DNA from 4 places in the Arthrobacter sp. BE255 genome. Region 2 is predicted to be linked to each of the others. Evidence: riboswitches for the same ligand, from Rfam matches in the RefSeq annotation. Region 2 holds a riboswitch; each other region holds the start of a gene.
The links. A riboswitch is a leader RNA that binds a small molecule or an ion and turns the genes downstream of it on or off. The one in region 2 is predicted to bind cyclic di-AMP.

Region 1 (4,304 bases), on a different contig from region 2:
CCGGCTGCACCGGCTGGTCCAGCGCTCCGGCGTGGCGGCGATGGACACCGCGGAACTGGTGGTGGGCGACCTCGTCCTCAACATCGACACCCGCGAAGTGACCAGGGCAGGCGACCAGCTCCAGCTGACCGCCACCCAGTTCGAGCTGCTCCGGTACCTCATGGAGAACCCCAAGCGGGTCATCAGCAAGGCGCAGATCCTGGACCGGGTCTGGGACTACGACTTCGGCGGGCAAGCCAACATCGTGGAACTGTACATCTCCTACCTCCGCAAGAAGGTCGATGCCGTGCATCCGCCCATGATCCACACCGTGCGCGGCGCCGGATACGTCATCAAGCCGGCGGACTAGGCCGTGTCCCTTTCCGGTGTTGCGCGCACACACGGCCGGAGCTGGCTCAAGCCGTCCACGTGGCACCTGCGCACCCGCCTCGTCCTGGTGGCCATGGCCCTGCTGGTGGCCATCTGCGGAGCGGTGGGCCTGTTCAGCTACGCGTCCATGGATTCGTTCCTGACCCGCCAGCTCGACGAACAGCTCAGCCAGGCCGCCTCCCGTTCCAACGACCCCGGCCGCCCGCCGCTGGGTGGCTTCAACGGCCGGCCTGACCCGCTCGATTCCCGCGGCCAGAGCGTGGGCACTCTCAACGCCCGGATCCTGGACAGCCAGGTCAACAGTGCCGGGTTCCTGGCCTCCGACACCACCCGCTCCCCCCTGTCCGCCCAGGACAAGGAGATCCTGCTTGCGCTCCAGAAGGACTCCATCCCGGTGGACAGGACACTCTCCAACGGCGATTACCGGCTGGTGGCGGTGCAGACCAACTACGGCGATGTCCTGGTGACCGGGCTTCCGCTCGCCGGGAAGGAAAGCACGCTCACCTCCCTGGTGTGGACGTTTGTGTTTGTTTCCCTCGGCGGGCTGGTGCTGATCGGCCTGGCCGGGACCATCCTGATCCGGCGCACCATGCAGCCGCTGGAGCAGCTGTCCGAAGTCGCTACGCGCGTTTCGCGGCTCCCACTGGACGCCGGTGAGGTGGCACTCGCGGTGCGCGTCCCGCCGTCGAACTCCAACCCCGGGACCGAGGTGGGCAGCGTGGGGCACGCGCTGAACCTCATGCTGGACAACGTGGCCAGCGCGCTGCAGGCGAGGCAGCGGAGCGAGACCAAGGTGCGGCAGTTCGTTGCCGATGCATCGCACGAGCTGCGCACCCCGCTGACGGCGATCCGCGGCTACACCGAGCTGATGCGGATGACCGAGAATTTCACCCCGGATGGGCGGAAGTCGCTGGCCCGGGTTCAAAGCCAGTCCGAGCGGATGACCACCCTGGTGGAGGACCTGCTCCTGCTTGCCCGGCTGGATGAGGGCCAGCCGCTGAAACTCAGCGAAGTGGACCTCACGCAACTGGTGGTCGAGACGGTCAGCGACGAGAAAGTCATCGCACCGGACCACAACTGGCACCTGGAACTTCCGGACGAGCCACTGGCGGTCAACGGCGACGCCTCCCAGCTGCGCCAGGTACTGGTCAACCTGCTCTCCAACGCCCGCAAGCACACGGCTCCCGGCACTACGGTGACCACGGCCGTGATGAGGTCGGCTGACGGCAGTGCCGTGGTGTCTGTGACGGACGACGGCGGGGGGATCCCGGCCGAATTCGTGGACCATGTTTTCGCCCGGTTTGCCCGCGCAGACGCCGCGCGCACGGGCGCGGCACCGTCTGCCGGAGCCGCGGCGTCGGAAGGCACCAGCGGCCTGGGCCTGTCCATTGTCCAGTCCATCGTGGAAGCCCACGGCGGGAGCGTGGAGGTGACGTCCCGGCCCGGCCGGACCGAGTTCGCGCTGCGCCTTCCAGTGGTTGCGTGATCAATGCAAGGCAACGCACCGGCGTCGTGATCTCTGTTACCAAAATGTGACTTAAGCTCCAACCTCCTGTACCGTCGATTGGGTGCGGTTCCCTTTTGGTCCGCATGTCCGGAGGACGCCAAGCTCTGCCGCTTCCCGGATTCCGCTTGACCAGGCAGAGGCGGGGGACCCAGAGTCCCGGGCATTTGATGCCCTTGGGGTGAAGCCAGCACGTGATGTTTCCGTGTGGCCGGATGCCCTCATCCGAACCCGACAGCTAACTCCGCAGGTGTGAGAGGCGATCCATCATGTCTGAATTTAAGGTAGAAACACGCCCGCAGAGCGGGTCCATCAAACCTCACGGCCGCCGCAGGCTCCCGGAAGCGGAAGCACCGGCACCTGCAACGGCCACGTCCCGGCTGGCTAAAATTCCGTCTTTGGGCCGCCGTGCAGCCATGTTCACCGCTGCCTGTGCCCTGCTTATCGGCGTGGGTGCCGCGGGCCAGGCCTCCGAGTCCAGCCTTCCGGTAGCCGCGAGCGAAACCCAGCCGTCGCCCGCAGCATCAGCTGCCGCCGACATCCAGTCCAAACTGAGCTTCGAAAAGGCCGAAATCCAGGCGCAGCCCGCCCCGGCGCCCGCACCGGCTGAGATCAGTGTTGCCCCGCAGGCCGCCGAGCCGGCACCTGCTCCCGAGCCGGCGCCTGCCCCCGTGGTGGCCGTCAATGATCCGGCCGGAGCCCAGGCATACGCTGCCGGCCAGCTCGCCAGCTATGGCTGGTCCGCTGACCAGATGCAGTGCCTGCAGACGCTGTGGACCAAGGAATCCGACTGGACCACCACGGCCACCAATGCGAGCAGCGGTGCCTACGGCATCGTCCAGTCGCTGCCCGCCGAGAAGATGGCGAGCGCCGGTGCGGACTACCTCACCAACTACCGCACGCAGATCAACTGGGGCCTGAACTACATCCAGGAGCGCTACCAGTCACCGTGCGGTGCCCTGAACTTCCACTTGTCGCACAACTGGTACTAAGCCGGCCTCTCCGGCTTCCGGCCAAAGCACGCAGCAGGCCCTGAATCCCCCCGGTTCAGGGCCTGCTGCTTTTGGCGTCGCCGCCTCCACAGCAGCTTCACAGCCATGGCCTAAAGCCTTCACAACACCGAACGCCATCCTTGATGCATGACACCTATTGGCCAGGCACACCGCGCACCGCAGCGGACCGGACCCTTGCCCGCGACGCCGGCAGCCGACTCCCGCTGCCACCCTGTTGAGATCCTGCCCGGAGTCCCTGTCCTAGAGGTGGCTGTCCCTGTCCATAACGCGGAACAGAGCCTCGAGGCCGCGCTCCGGCGCCTCCACCGGCATCTCGGCAGCGCCTTCCCGCATTCGTTCCGGATCACGGTCGCTGACAACGCCAGCACGGACGGGACCTTGAGGATCGCCGAACGGATAGCCCGGGATCTGCGCGACGTGACCGTTGTCCGGCTGGGCGAGGCAGGGCGTGGAAATGCCCTGCGCACTGTCTGGCTCGCGTCGCCGTCGCCGGTTCTGGCGTATCTTGACCTGGACCTCGAGCCATCGGCGCTGGACCCGCTGCTGGCTCCCCTGCTCACGGGACAGGCAGATGTGGCGACCGGCGCCCGCAGGGGCAATCCGGCGTCGGGCCCACTGCGGCGCGGGTTCCTCCCCCGGTGCCTCAGCCTGGTGCTCCGGTCCGTGTCCGGCGCACGGTTCAGTGATCCGCAATGCGGCGCAAAGGCCATCCGGTCCGAAGCCGCCCGGCGCCTCCTCCCCCACACCGCCAACAGATCCTGGTTCTTCGACACCGAACTGCTGGTCCTGGCCAACACCTGCGGCTTGCGCGTACTCGAAGTGCCCGTGGAATGGACCGACGCGTCGGATTCCAACGTCGACTACAGCCGGACTGCCCTTGCCTATCTCCGCGACGCTGGACGGCTCCGGCGAGACCTGCGGTCCGGCCGGATCCCGGTGCCCGCGGTCCGGGCTTCCCTGGCCTGCGGCTCCGGGCCATACTTGGGCCATGAAATTCACCACCACCATCCTGGGCAGCGGCAACAAGGCAGGCATTGAGGTTCCGGAAGAGGTTGTCGCCGCCCTCGGCGCGGGCAAGCGTCCGCCCGTCGTGGTGACCATCAACGGCAAGAGCTACCGGAGCAGCATCGCGGTGATGGGCGGGCAGAACATGGTCGGCGTGAGCACCGCCAACCGGGAGTTCACGGGCGTTGCGGCCGGGGACACCGTCGAGGTGGACGTGGAACTGGATACGCAGCCTCGGATCATCGAGGTACCGGATGACCTGGCAGCAGCGCTGGCCGCGGAACCTCACGCCCAGGCGTTCTATGCCACGCTGAACTACAGCGCGCAGCGCCGGTACGTGGAGCCGCTCGGGGACGCCAAGACGGCGGAAACCCGGGCCAGGCGGATCGCGAAAGTGGTCGCCGACCTCAAAG
Region 2 (4,304 bases):
TGGCCACAAACGGCGTGGCGTAGTCGGAGGCCTCGGCCCAGGAGTAAATCCGGCCGGCGGAGTCTGCCGTGCGGGCCGACGCGAAGTCCAGGCCGCCGTTGGCGTTCAGCCACTGCACCTGGGAGTCCAGGGTCACCAGGGTGGACAGCGACGGTGTGTTGTAGGTCTGGTTGAGGCGGGAGTTGTCGATCGCCGTCTGCAGGTCCAGGAAGTCCGGGATCCAGCGGCCGCTTGCCTTGACCCGGGCGGCGCGCTCCAGCGCGGCGGGGGAGAAGAGGCCAAGCCACAGGCCGCCGTCGGATGCAAAGTTCTTCTGCGGAGCGAAGTAGTACACGTCCGCTTCGGCAACGTCCACGTCCAGGCCGCCGGCGGCCGACGTCGCGTCCACCAGGACCAGGGCGCCGTCGTCGGCTCCGGACACGCGCTTAACCGGCGCGGACACGCCAGTGGAGGTCTCGTTCTGCGGCCAGGCGTAGACGTCCACGCCGGCCTCGGCCTGGGCAACGGGGCGGGTTCCGGGCTCGGACTTGATGATGGAGGAGGCGTCCAGGAACGGCGCCTTGTTGGTGGCGGAGGCAAACTTGGAGCCGAATTCGCCGAAGGACAGGTGCTGGGCCTTCTTTTCCACCAGGCCAAAGCTGGCAATGTCCCAGAACGCGGTTGAGCCGCCGACGCCCAGTACCACTTCGTAGCCCTCGGGGGCCCGGAAGAACTGGCTGAGGCCCTCGCGGACAGAACCGACGAGGTTCTTGACCGGGGCCTGGCGGTGGGAGGTGCCCAGGATGGTCTTGGACGCGGCTGAGAGTGCTTCAATCTGTTCCGGCCTGACCTTGGAAGGTCCTGCGCCGAACCGTCCGTCCTTTGGCAGGAGGTCGGCAGGAATAGTGATGCTGGTTTCGCTCACAGGGGCTCCAATTTCGGCGTGGACGTAACTCACGTCCGGGACGGTGGGATGGCCGGCAGTCGACGATGGCTGCAACACGGACCTCCCTTATTCTGCCTGAACCGCCGATTGGGCGGGAACCGGCACCGTCATAGTCCAGCCATTGAGACAAGCCTCCGGCAGCCCAGGAATTATCCGGACAAACTCAAAATAGGCTAAGCTTTTCAACGGACTACGTCGCTGTCGGTACGCGATACGGTGGGACAACGCAAGGTACTGCGCTCGAGGAGCTGAGCTGGATGACGGATCTGATCGATACCACGGAGATGTATCTTCGGACCATTTTGGAGCTTGAGGAAGAGAACATCGTTGCTCTTCGCGCACGCATCGCCGAGCGGCTCCGGCACTCCGGTCCCACGGTGTCCCAAACCATCGGCCGGATGGAACGTGACGGCCTCGTGGTGGTCTCCGGAGACCGCCACCTGGAGCTGACAGAGGCAGGCCGTAAGCGGGCCACGGAAGTCATGCGCAAGCACCGGCTCGCGGAGCGCCTCCTGGCGGATGTCATCGGCCTGGACTGGGCTTACGTCCATGACGAGGCGTGCCGCTGGGAGCACGTGATGAGTGAACGCGTCGAGCGGCGCATCTACGAACTGCTGAACCACCCCACGGAATCCCCCTATGGCAATCCCATTCCGGGCCTCGCGGCGCTGGGCGGCCAGGCGTCGTCGCCCTTTACGGACGGCGTGATCAATCTCCTCGAAGCGATGAAGGGCTACGGCCCGGGCTCCAGCGTGGTTGTCAGCCGGCTGGCGGAACCCATCCAGGTGGAGCCGGAGTTGCTCATCCAGCTTGACGAGGGCGGGATCCGGCCCGGTGCCGCGGTCTCGCTGGAGCGCGTGGGCGACTACATCTCGGTCCGGGTGGCCGGGATCGAAGGGGCGCTGGAGCTCCCGCCGGAAGTCGCCGCGCACGTATTTGTATCCGTCGCCTGACGCCTGTTCAGGGGAGGCGCTGAACGGCGTATTTACCCCATTCGTTGGGGTTTACGCAAAGATAACGGAATTGTTACTGTCCGGCTTAATCGCCTATAGTTAACGCCAAGCGTCGATACAAAAGCGTTACCTGATCTGGAGCCGAGCTCTGCCAGCAGATCGGAGTACGAGTCACCAACTGGCAGAGGCGGGGGAACCACAACCGGCGGTCGCAAGGCCGCCTTGGGGTGAAGTCCGTCAGCAGCAAGCCTCTTCCAGCGAAGGATCCTACGGGATATCTCTCTGCGCCGAAGCTTGCTTACGGCGGACCGGGTCTTTGAACTCTCTGACCCGAATCCGACAGCTAACTTCGCAGGCTATCCAGAGAGGAACCGTTCTTGACCATGCAGAATTCCAGGGGCCGCCGCCGCGCGGCAGGCCCCGCAGCAGCGCCCCGCGTTGCCGCAGCAGTGGCCGCGGACAGGCCCCGGGATCCACAGCGCGATGCGCGCCGCCGCCGGGGCCCCTTCCGGCAGATCACCGATTTCGCGGCCGCCAGCGGCGTTGGCCAAAAGGCAGGCATTGCCCTTGCCGCCACCGGCCTGGTGCTCACTGTCACGGTGCCGGCCACCAGCCCCGTGCTGGCCACTCCCGACGCCGGCCAGCAGGCGTCGGCTGTTTCCGCAGCTCCGCAGCCTGAAATCTCCGCCGAAGCAGCCGCAAGAATCGACTTCAGCCGCTCCTCCGTGGTCACCCAGGGCGATCCCGACGGCAAGCTCAAGCAGCTCCTGAGCGCCCAGTCCGCGGGCTCGATCACCAGGGCCGCATCCGCAGGCAGCCTGGGCGCCCCGCTGGCCAGCCTCGTCACCGCTTCGCCGTTCGGCTACCGCGTCAGCCCCATCACCGGCGGCACCGGCGACTTCCACCGCGGCCAGGACTACGTGGCCCAGTGCGGCACCTCTGTCCTGGCAGCAGCCAGCGGCACCGTGACTTTCGCCGGATGGCACCAGTACGGCGGCGGCAACCGCGTGGTGGTGGATCACGGCAACGGCCTTGAAACCACGTACAACCACCTCTCGTCGTTCAACGTCAAGGTTGGCCAGACGGTCAGCCGCGGCGACGTGGTGGCGCTCAGCGGCACCACGGGAGCCTCCACCGGCTGCCACCTCCACTTCGAGGTCCAGGTCAACGGTGAAGTCGTTGACCCCACCGGCTGGCTCTAGCCAAATGATGGCAAGCTCTCACATTCGCGTGACATCCCGTGACCTGAATGTGACATTCGATCTGAACTCCTGTAACGTCTAACGTGCGTCAACTTTTCCGAAGTTGACGTTCTTGAGTGGATTGCCTAGCTCTGCCACCGCTCAAGGTCCGTTCGCATGACATCGTCTGGCAGGGGCGGGGGAACCAATTTTGGTCTTCGAAGTCTGAAGGCCTTGGGGTTAAGTCGCAAAGCTTCCTAGGAAGCGGCGTGGCCGGGTGAACTCCCATCCGAATCCGACAGCTCACCTCGTAGGCATTGGGAGAGGCTACCTTCGTGTCTTCACGCCATAATTCCGCGCGTCACCGCGCGCAAACGGTTCGCACCAACCCTTTGGGCCCCGTGTCCAAGGCTGTCAGTGCGAATGCCGGGACCGTAGGTCGCCAGGCTGCTGTCATCGCAGCTGCATCAGGTCTGATCCTGAGCATGGGGCTTCCGGCCAACGCGGCGGACACCACCGCCGGCGTATCCGCATCCACCGAGTCCGGCTCGCAGACTGCCCTTGCCGTCACCGCTGCCCCCACGGCCACCGTCTCCTTCGAGCGTCCCGTGGTCAAGACCACGCCGGCCCCGAAGGTCGAAACGGTCCGTGCGCAGTCCACTGACACGGAACGGACTTCCGAGGCAACGGCCACCAAAGCCAGCAAGCTGACGGACGCCGTATCCTCTGCGGCCGCATCCGGCCTGGCAGCCATCGCCTACACCGGCATCGGCCACCCCTACGTCTGGGGCGGCACCTCTCCCAGCGGCTGGGACTGCTCCGGATTCACCCAGTGGGTCTACGCCCAGGCCGGCATCAGCATTCCGCGTGTCAACGCCTGGACGGCCATGACGCCCACCGCAACACCCTCTCCCGGTGACCTCGTTGTACAGAATGGCGGCGCGCACGTAGGCATCTACGTTGGCAACGGCATGATGATCAGCGCCCTGAACCCGTCACAGGGAACGCTGCTGCACTCCGTGGCCTCCACCGGCGGCGGATCCTTCTACACCATGAAGTAGAAGAACCCTTCCCCGCTAGAACACTTTTCGCTAAATCCCCGTTCGGGGTGTGCCGGCGTACCCCCAAGATGCCGGCGCACCCACAGCCCTTGGCCTGCCTGCGCGGTCCTAAGGAAAACGAAAGAGAGAAATAATGACTACACGTGCAACTGTTGCACGGCACCGCGCGGAGGTCACCAAGACC
Region 3 (4,304 bases), on a different contig from region 2:
GTTGCCCTTGGCGGTGTTGGCTGCTGCCAGAGCCTTTGCTTCGACCTCGTTGCCGGCAGCCTTGAGCTTGCGGGTTTCGAGTTCCGCGGCGGCTTCAACCTTCGTAGCTTCCGAGATCCGGGTACGGCGTGCGAGGTCGGCAGCTGCTTCGGTTTCAACCTTGTACTTGGCAGCGTCGGCGGGTTTGCGGACCTCGATGTCGAGTTCCTTTTCGCGAAGTTCTGCCTGGCGTGCCACAACCTGCTGGTTCTTGAGGATAATCGCTTGCTGCTGGTCGGCGTGGGCAAGGGGGCCCGCGGCGTCAGCCTCTGCCTGGCGGGCATCCGTTTCCTGCTTCAGTTCAGCGCGCCGGAGGGCCAGCTTCTGCTCGGCTTCAGCCGTTTTCTGGTCCGCGAGCGCCTTCGCTTCCGCGGCTTCCCGCTGGGAGTTCGCTTCAGCGATGCTGGCGTTCCGTGCCACCAGGGCGGCCTCGGGGCGGCCAAGGTTCTTCAGGTAGCCGCCTGCGTCGTCCACAGACTTGATCTGGAAGGTGTCGATGACCAGACCCTGGTTCGTCATCGAATGCTCGGCTTCTTCCTTGACGGAGGCCGCGAACTGCGCGCGGTCCTTGATGATCGCGTCAACGCTCAGGGTGCCCACAATCGAACGCAGTGAACCCGACAGGGTTTCCTGCGTGTAGTGATCGATGGCGTCCTGCTGGTCAAGGAAACGCTGGGCTGCCTTGCGGACAGAGATCTTGTCACCGCCGACCTTTACCTGGGCAACGCCGGCCAGCTTGAGCTGGATGCCGTTGTTGGAGATCGCTTCGATGGTGACTTCAACCTGACGCGACGACAGCGAGATGTGGCTTACGCGCTCGGTGATCGGGTTAACGAACGCCCGGTTGTTGATGATGACACGGGACTGGTCATCGGACGTTTCATCGGTTGTGTTCGGATCGCTCTTACCGGTGATGAGCATGGCCTCGTTCGGCTTAGCGAACCGGATGCTCGAAGTGTAGAAGATGAATCCCGCGATGAGCAGGAGGGCAAGTGCGCCCCCGCCGATCAGCATTACTGTCATTGTTCCCCCTGTTGATGTGTCAGATCGCGATGGTTGCCGCCGATCCTTGGACCCGGCGCCTTGGGGGACGCAGCACCGCTGAAGCAACCCGGTGACGTCCCCCATCGCACCGTGTTCCATCAAACCTTACGTCCAGTGGACGATCCAAAGCTCGGCCGGCCTACCGCTGCGCCTTGGCCTGTCAGCCGATACCCCTGGGCAATCGAGGGCGGACACAAGGTAACTCGCGGCACGGATCATTCCTGTTACCTAAACGTGACTTAACGGACGGGTTCGTGTACGGTCTTGGGGTGGCCCATCTGGATCGGGCTGCGTCCGGGCTGACGCCGAGCTCTGCCACATCCCGGACTCCCAACACATTAAGGCAGAGACGGGGGACCCACAGTCTTCGGGCCGCTGCCCAGCGGTCCTTGGGGTGAAGCCGTCACGTTTAACGTGCCGGCCGGTTGACCTCCGCCGAACCCGACAGCTAACTCCGCAGGCGTTGAGAGGCAACCATCATGTCCCGTTCGCTTGATCAGTCGCGCCCTTTTCGGACCGGGCGGCACCGCGCAGGTGCTGCGCCGGTCATCACCACTCCACTCACCCCCGCAAGTTCCGACGCCGAAGTGCCACATACCGGGCATGGTTCCACCGAACCGGCGTCCGCCCCGCTGCGACGACGCAGGGACAGGCGCCCGGCCATCGACGTACCGCCTGCCCCGGAATCAGGACGTCCCGCGGAAACTGCGTCTCCTGCAACCGAAGCCATACCGGCAATAGCCCCCATGGGTACCGCTCCGCAACGCCCACGGAGAGCCGCAGGCCGGGGCGGCGCACCAACAACAGCAGTTAGCCCCCAGGTAGCCGCTGCTTTCAGCTCCGATGCCCGGGCCATCCTGAAGAGAGCCGCTTCGGTTCGCGTTATCGGTCATCGAATGGCGATAGTCGCCGGCTCCCTTGCCGTGCTGCTTGCTGTCGGCACAGCCAGCCAGGCTACCGAGCTGCCCTTCTTCGGCAAGGAGTCGTCCGCCCAGGATGCTCCCGGCGCAACGGACGCGACTCGTGCAACGTCGGGAGCGCAGCCCACCTACGCTAATGGACGCGTGACTCCTTCGGGCGCACCGGGCACCCCGGCAGAGGCTGCCCCGGGCACCGGTAACGTGCCCGCCGCGTCGGATCCCAATGCCTCGTCTGTGCCAGCCGTCGCCGACCTCCCCATGCCAGTGGACGCTCCCACCCTGGCCGGAATTCTGGCTGACTCCCCCGCCGCAGTTCCGCCTTCACCGGGGCCCACTGTGATCCTTCAGCCGCCGGTTATTTCAGCGGCAACAACTGCTCCGCCAGCGTCTCCGGCAGGGGCCGCACCAGCACCCACGACGACGCCACCGGCCACCCCAACCACACCCACACCCACACCCACACCCACGCCAGTGGCCGCGTCGCCCGCCCCCTCGCCCACCGGTACCGCTGCCCCCTCCGATGAAGGGGATGACAACACCGACGAAGCAGTCGATACCCGCTCATATGCCAGCGCCCGCCTGGCGTCCTATGGATGGGGTGCAGATCAGATGACTGCCCTGAACGCGCTCTGGGACACGTCGGCAAAGTGGCGGCCGAGCCAGGTTGACCGAGGATTGGGCTACATCAAGGAACGCTATGGTTCGCCGGAAAAAGCCCTGGAATTCCGCGCCGAGAACAACTGGTACTGACCCTGGCAACTCCCCTTCACACCGGGGGAATCAGTCCCGCGGTCGCATCAGCGGCGGGTTGAGTACGGCACGCGCCGGCTGTCCGGCAGCCGGCCTGGCAGCTTCAGCCAGCCGGTAGAGGGCGGCAGGACGGCCGGCGTCGCCGGCCGTCATCCGCCCGGTATCTTCCAGGAAATCAGGCGTTCCTGTGGCCTTGCGGTGGAAGTTGCGGGGGTCAAGGCGGGTGCCCCAGACAGCCTCGTAGACGGCGCGGAGCTGGGCTATGGTGAACTCCTTCCCACAGAAAGCCGCCCCCAACGGCGAGTATTCGAGTTTTGCTTTCGCCCGCTCCAAGGCGTCACGGAGGATCCGCTCGTGATCAAAGGCGAGCTTCACTTCGCCGTTCATGACCTTCCTGACGGGGTACCAGGCAGCATGTGCGGCGTCGCTGCCAGCCGCCAGAACCGGAAAGTCCGGAGCGAGCAGCAGGTGGGCCACGGTGAGCACGTCCCCGCGCGGGTCGCGTCCCTTGGGGCCATAGCTGCCCAGTTGCTCCAAATGCCCTGGAAGATGCCCGACGCCGGTCTCCTCAGCCAGCTCCCGGCCCGCAGCATCCAGCAACTCCTCACCGGCCAGGACGAAACCGCCCGGCAGGGCGGGCTGGCCGCGGAAGGGATCTATCAGGCGGGTAATCAGCAGGACATTCAGGGTGCCGTCGCGAACGGTGAGGGCGACGACGTCGACGGTCACCGGGAAGCGCGCAGGAGCCGTGCGGGGTTCAGCCATGAAGCCATCCTAGATATTTATCGTCACCTTGACAATAAAGCCTCGACGATCCTACTGTCTAGTTATCGTCATAATGACGAAAACATAGAAGGAGAAGCTCATGGCAAGCATCAAGCGCTACCCCTGGATCAGCCACTTCCTGGGCAGCCCTACGGGATACGTCGTCCACCTGCAGCAAGGCCAGGTAAGGCACCAGGGTGTGGGCCAGGCGTTCTGGTTCCGGCCTGCGAACTCCGTGCTCAGCGAGGTCCCCGTGGATGACCAGGAACTGCCCACCCTGTTCCACGCCATCACCCGTGACCACCAGGACGTGAGCGTCCAGGCAAACGTGACCTACCGCTTCGTTGACCCCGTGTCAGTGTCCAGCCGCCTCGACTTCGGCCTCCAGCCGGCCGGTTCAGCTCCGGCCACGGGACGCGAACAGGTGGCCACGATCATCGGCCAGCTGTGCCAGAGCCATGCGATCGACCAGATCGCCACCACCACCCTCTCCGAAGCCCTCGAGCGCGGCGTCAGCCAGCTCCGGGCTGTCCTCACCGAAGCGCTCCGAACTGACGCGCGGCTCCTGTCCACCGGCATCGAGATCCTCGGGGTCCAGGTCCTGGCGGTCCGGCCCGAGTCCGACGTCGAACGTGCGCTCCAGACACCCGTCCGCGAACAGCTCCAGTCCGAGGCAGACCGGGCCGTGTACGAACGCCGGGCGGTCGCCGTCGAGCGTGAACGGACCATCTCCGAAAACGAAATGGCGAGCCAAATTGAACTGGCCACCCGGCGCGAACACCTGGT
Region 4 (4,304 bases), on a different contig from region 2:
TGGCGGCCAGCAGCGTGACGCACCAGCTGACGGTGTACCCGGGCGTGGACCACGCATTCCACAACGACACCGGCGGGCGCTACAACGAGGCTCAGGCCACGGCGGCCTGGAACGACACCCTGGCGTGGTTCAAGCAGCACGTCTGAGGGGTCACACGCAAGGACGCTGCTGTACCGGGCAAACGGGCGTTATCCGATGGGATGCCCGTGATCGCACGTGGTTTGCCCGTCCGGAATTTCGTGTCCCTGGATGCACGTCACGGTGGGAGGCTGGGGAAGGTCATGGGCCAGGAAGAACAGGCTGCTCCGCCCGTGCTCAAACCCTGCGTCCTCCCGTTTCAGCCAGGACCGATGGCTTCGGTGAGCTGAATCAGCCGACCGTTTGTCTTCCTGCTGATGATGCCCGAAGGGATTCCTGACCATGGCGACCGCGACCTTTCCATGACCGTCACTGCCCGGGGCAGTGATGAACCGGTACCGAAATTTTACGCCGCCGGTGCCGCCGCCGGCACGGGTAGTCTTGAAACATGAGCACCACAACCCCAGCAACGCTCACCTTTGACGGCCGCTTCGCCCGGGAATTCGAGGAGCTTGCTGTTCCGTGGCAGGCGGAGGAAGCGCCGGCACCGGAGCTCCTCGTCCTGAATGAAGCCTTGGCCAGTGAACTGGGCCTGGATCCGTCGTCCCTGCGGACGCCCGAGGGGACGCTGATGCTGATCGGCAACAGGATCCCGGAAGGCGCCACCCCGGTAGCCCAGGCCTACGCCGGTCATCAGTTTGGCGGGTACTCGCCGCTGCTGGGCGACGGTCGCGCACTGCTGCTCGGCGAGGTCACCGACGTCCACGGGCGACTGCGCGATGTCCATCTCAAAGGCTCCGGCCGTACGCCTTTCGCCCGCGCCGGTGACGGCCTGGCCGTCGTCGGTCCGATGCTGCGCGAATACATTGTCAGTGAAGCCATGCACGCCATGGGCATCCCCACGACGCGGTCACTCGCCGTTGTGGCCACAGGACGCCCCGTCCGCCGCGAAACCATGCTTCCCGGGGCTGTGCTCACCCGCGTTGCGAGCAGCCACCTGCGCGTGGGCAGCTTCCAGTTCGCCCGCGTCAATGGTGACACCGAACTCCTCCGGCGCCTGGCCGACCACGCGATCAGCCGCCACCATCCGGACGCCGCGCAGGCCGGGCAGCCCTATCTGGCGTTGTTCGATGCCGTTATCGCCGCCCAGGCGTCGCTGGTGGCCCAGTGGATGCTCGTGGGCTTCGTCCACGGGGTGATGAATACGGACAACATGACCATTTCAGGCGAAACCATCGACTACGGACCCTGCGCGTTCATGGATGCCTTCAACCCCGGTGCGGTCTACAGCTCCATCGACGCGGGCGGACGCTACGCCTACGCGAACCAGCCGCACATTGCAGAATGGAACCTCACCCGGCTGGCCGAGGCCCTTCTGCCCCTGCTCCATGAGGACCAGGAACAGGCGGTTGCGCTCGCAGTGGAGTCCCTGGGCGGGTTCCGGAAGCTGTACAGCGCGGCCTGGTCCGCCGGGATGACATCCAAGCTTGGGCTGGCCGCGGAACCGGACGACGACGCAGTATCCCTACTGGTGAACGACTTGCTGGCACTGCTTGAGGAAGGACAGATTGATTACACCTCGTTCTTCCGGAGCCTCGGCTCGGCAGCCCGGGGCACGCCTGACACTGTCCGGGCCATGTTCGCGGACCCGGCAGCATTCGATGCATGGGCCAAACGATGGCTTGCCCTGGCACCGGACACAGGCTTGATGGATCGGGTGAACCCCGCCTACATTCCCAGGAACCACCTGGTGGAGGAGGCTCTGGCCGCCGCTACTGCAGGCGACCTGGACCCGTTCCGCCGCCTGGTGGACGTCCTGGCGAACCCATACACCGAGCGTCCCGGCCTGGAACGCTACGCCGGTCCCGCGCCGGTTGACTTCGGGAATTACCGGACCTTCTGCGGGACCTGAGCGAACACAAGGGATGGACGACGGCGGCGCGCGGCTGGGTGCCGCCCGCCGCCGTCGTGCACGGCCGGATCACGCTACGCGGACGAAGGACGCTCCGGCCAGCCAGCTGAGTGAGTGGACTTCGGTCTTGTAGCCGTCCACGCCGCCGCTGACAACCTGGCCGTTTCCGGCGTAGACGCCCACATGGCCGGCCGTGATGACCAGGTCACCAGCGGCAGGAGTACCCACCACGGAGCCGTACGCGAAGAACTGGGTTGGCGCCAGGTCTCCCACACTCTTGCCTACCGAGCGCAGGGCCTTCTCCACCATGGCGGTGCAGTCCTGCTGGATGCCGAGCTGGGAGTAAGCGGAGGCCAGGATGGCCGCGCCGAGCGAGCCGGACGGAGCCTGCGCCACGGGGGCGGAGGTGGAGGCCAGCTTGACGCCGGTGTTGGCCGGAGCGGTGGGGGCCGCTGCTGCCTTGGCCACGGGAGCCGGTGCGGTGTAGCCGGCACCCGGGATCTGGATCTGGTCGCCGGGGTAGATGATGGTGGTCATCGTCAGGCCGTTGACCGACAGGACGTCGCTGAGGGCCACGCCGTAGGCGGCGGAAATAGCGCCCAGGGTGTCGCCGGACACCACGGTGTAGACGGTGGCCGCGGCTGCCGGGGCAGGGGCCGCCGCGGGAGCAGCTACGGGAGCTGCGGCCGGAGCGCTGGTCTGGCCCTGAACATTGACGGTCCCGGAACTGTCGGGTCCGTGGACGCCGGCCTGTGCGGGGGTTCCCACGCTGAAAAGCAGGGCGGATGCGGCAACGGCAGCAAGTGCAGGCCGGCCGAACGCCAGTGCGCGGGCTGTGCCCGTTGCGGACGGGCCGACGAGGGCGGTGGGGCGGACAAGGTTCGCACGATGGCGTACGGCATTAAGGTTCTTTGACACGGGTGATCGCCTCTCCCATGCCTGCGGGGTGAGCTGTCGGGTTCGGGTCGGAGACACCCGGCCGGTTACGGCTCCGCACGGGACGGAGCGATACCGACTTAACCCCAAGGCTTCGAAAGAAGCCGTGGAAACGTGGTTCCCCCGTCCCTGCCAGTGGAATGCGCTGGGGTCCCGGGTCAGTGGCAGGGCTCGGCATACTGGCGGGAATGTCCCGGCTTGAGCCGGGGCACTGCACGACCATAACCAGCGACGGATTGGAATGTCACATTCCGGTAACGGAATGTAGGGCGGAAGTCCGTCCGGTTCGTGCACCCGTTCCTGCGCCTCGGGAGACTAGCGCCGCAGGTCAGGGTGGCATTCCCTATATGCCGAAAAGAGTTCACCAAGCGCGTCCTGATTCACAAGAAAATCGGGTATCCGCGGGTTTGTGACGCAACAATTCGATGAAGGTGTGATAAAGGCGATCTCGTGCTGGCCTGCAGGACCTCTTTTGATGATGCCCTGATACACCGGACTGGCGGACGGCGACCCGGGATCTCCGCTGGGTAACAATGTTGGGCCAGGAACGGCTGACCGGGCGTTTTGCCCGGTAAGCTCACCAACTATGTCCCGGTTTGCTCACAGAATGAGGCTGCCCGCCATCGCGGGCGTGCTGGCCGTTGCCCTGATGGGGTCGGCTGCCCTGCTTCCTTCCTACGCCGACGACGACGCCCCGCCCGGCGGTTACCCCTCCTGGCAGGACGTGCAGAACGCCAAGCAAAGCGAGGCCGGCAAGGCCGCAGAGGTCACCAGGATCAACGATCTGCTGGGCGGGCTGCAGGCACAGGCCGAAGCGCTCGGCAGCGCGGCCGTCACCTCCGCCGCCGAGTACGCCGTCGCTGAAGCAGCACTTCAGGCGGCCAGTGCCAAGGTGGATGTCCTCACCGCCCAGACAGCACGCGCAACGGCCGAACTTGGACAGTACAAAAGGGAAATCGGTGCGCTGGCAGCGCAGTCGTACAAGACCGGCGGCACCAACATGGGATTCTTCGTTGCCCTCGACGCCGTCCAGACCAACAGCATCCAGGGCCTCAACATCGTCCAGATAGTCAGCGACAAGACAGCAGCCCTGGTCAACAAATCCGCAGCCGCCGAACGGGTCTCCAGCGCCCTGTCGGAGCAGGAGCAGGCAGCGAGGGCAGAACGCGGGCGCCTGTCAGGGGAAGCGAAGGACAAGCTCGACGCCGCCCAGGCCGCCCAGCAGGCCATGTCACGGCAGATTGCGGAGCAGCAGGAACACGGCCAGGAACTGACGGCCCAGCTGGCGTCGCTCAAAGACACCACCGCCGCGGTCGAGGGCGAGTTCCGGCAGGGCCAGGCCGCCCTGGCCGCCTACGAAGCGGCGCAGGCTGCCAAG

Region 1: another riboswitch for cyclic di-AMP. It lies ahead of J2X42_RS17735 (hypothetical protein); the one in region 2 lies ahead of J2X42_RS16865 (M23 family metallopeptidase).
Region 3: another riboswitch for cyclic di-AMP. It lies ahead of J2X42_RS06990 (hypothetical protein); the one in region 2 lies ahead of J2X42_RS16865 (M23 family metallopeptidase).
Region 4: another riboswitch for cyclic di-AMP. It lies ahead of J2X42_RS07015 (LysM domain-containing protein); the one in region 2 lies ahead of J2X42_RS16865 (M23 family metallopeptidase).

Annotation. Positions count from the first base shown of each region.
Region 1 is NZ_JAVDWK010000011.1:122,879-127,182, reverse strand. It holds gene J2X42_RS17745 (response regulator transcription factor) at 1-349, shown strand, start outside; gene J2X42_RS17740 (HAMP domain-containing sensor histidine kinase) at 353-1,855, shown strand; cyclic di-AMP (ydaO/yuaA leader) riboswitch at 1,979-2,137, shown strand; gene J2X42_RS17735 (hypothetical protein) at 2,143-2,865, shown strand; gene J2X42_RS17730 (glycosyltransferase) at 3,013-3,924, shown strand; gene J2X42_RS17725 (YdeI/OmpD-associated family protein) at 3,875-4,304, shown strand, end outside; gene J2X42_RS17720 (HAD-IA family hydrolase) at 4,299-4,304, opposite strand, start outside.
Region 2 is NZ_JAVDWK010000010.1:147,608-151,911, reverse strand. It holds gene serC (phosphoserine transaminase) at 1-904, opposite strand, end outside; gene J2X42_RS16870 (metal-dependent transcriptional regulator) at 1,183-1,878, shown strand; cyclic di-AMP (ydaO/yuaA leader) riboswitch at 2,008-2,251, shown strand; gene J2X42_RS16865 (M23 family metallopeptidase) at 2,262-3,080, shown strand; cyclic di-AMP (ydaO/yuaA leader) riboswitch at 3,228-3,390, shown strand; gene J2X42_RS16860 (NlpC/P60 family protein) at 3,461-4,120, shown strand; gene J2X42_RS16855 (NlpC/P60 family protein) at 4,254-4,304, shown strand, end outside.
Region 3 is NZ_JAVDWK010000003.1:138,143-142,446, reverse strand. It holds gene J2X42_RS06995 (SPFH domain-containing protein) at 1-1,062, opposite strand, end outside; cyclic di-AMP (ydaO/yuaA leader) riboswitch at 1,377-1,560, shown strand; gene J2X42_RS06990 (hypothetical protein) at 1,980-2,753, shown strand; gene J2X42_RS06985 (NrtR DNA-binding winged helix domain-containing protein) at 2,784-3,518, opposite strand; gene J2X42_RS06980 (SPFH domain-containing protein) at 3,619-4,304, shown strand, end outside.
Region 4 is NZ_JAVDWK010000003.1:144,830-149,133, forward strand. It holds gene J2X42_RS07005 (dienelactone hydrolase family protein) at 1-146, shown strand, start outside; gene J2X42_RS07010 (protein adenylyltransferase SelO family protein) at 527-1,990, shown strand; gene J2X42_RS07015 (LysM domain-containing protein) at 2,060-2,908, opposite strand; cyclic di-AMP (ydaO/yuaA leader) riboswitch at 2,912-3,113, opposite strand; gene J2X42_RS07020 (lytic transglycosylase domain-containing protein) at 3,534-4,304, shown strand, end outside.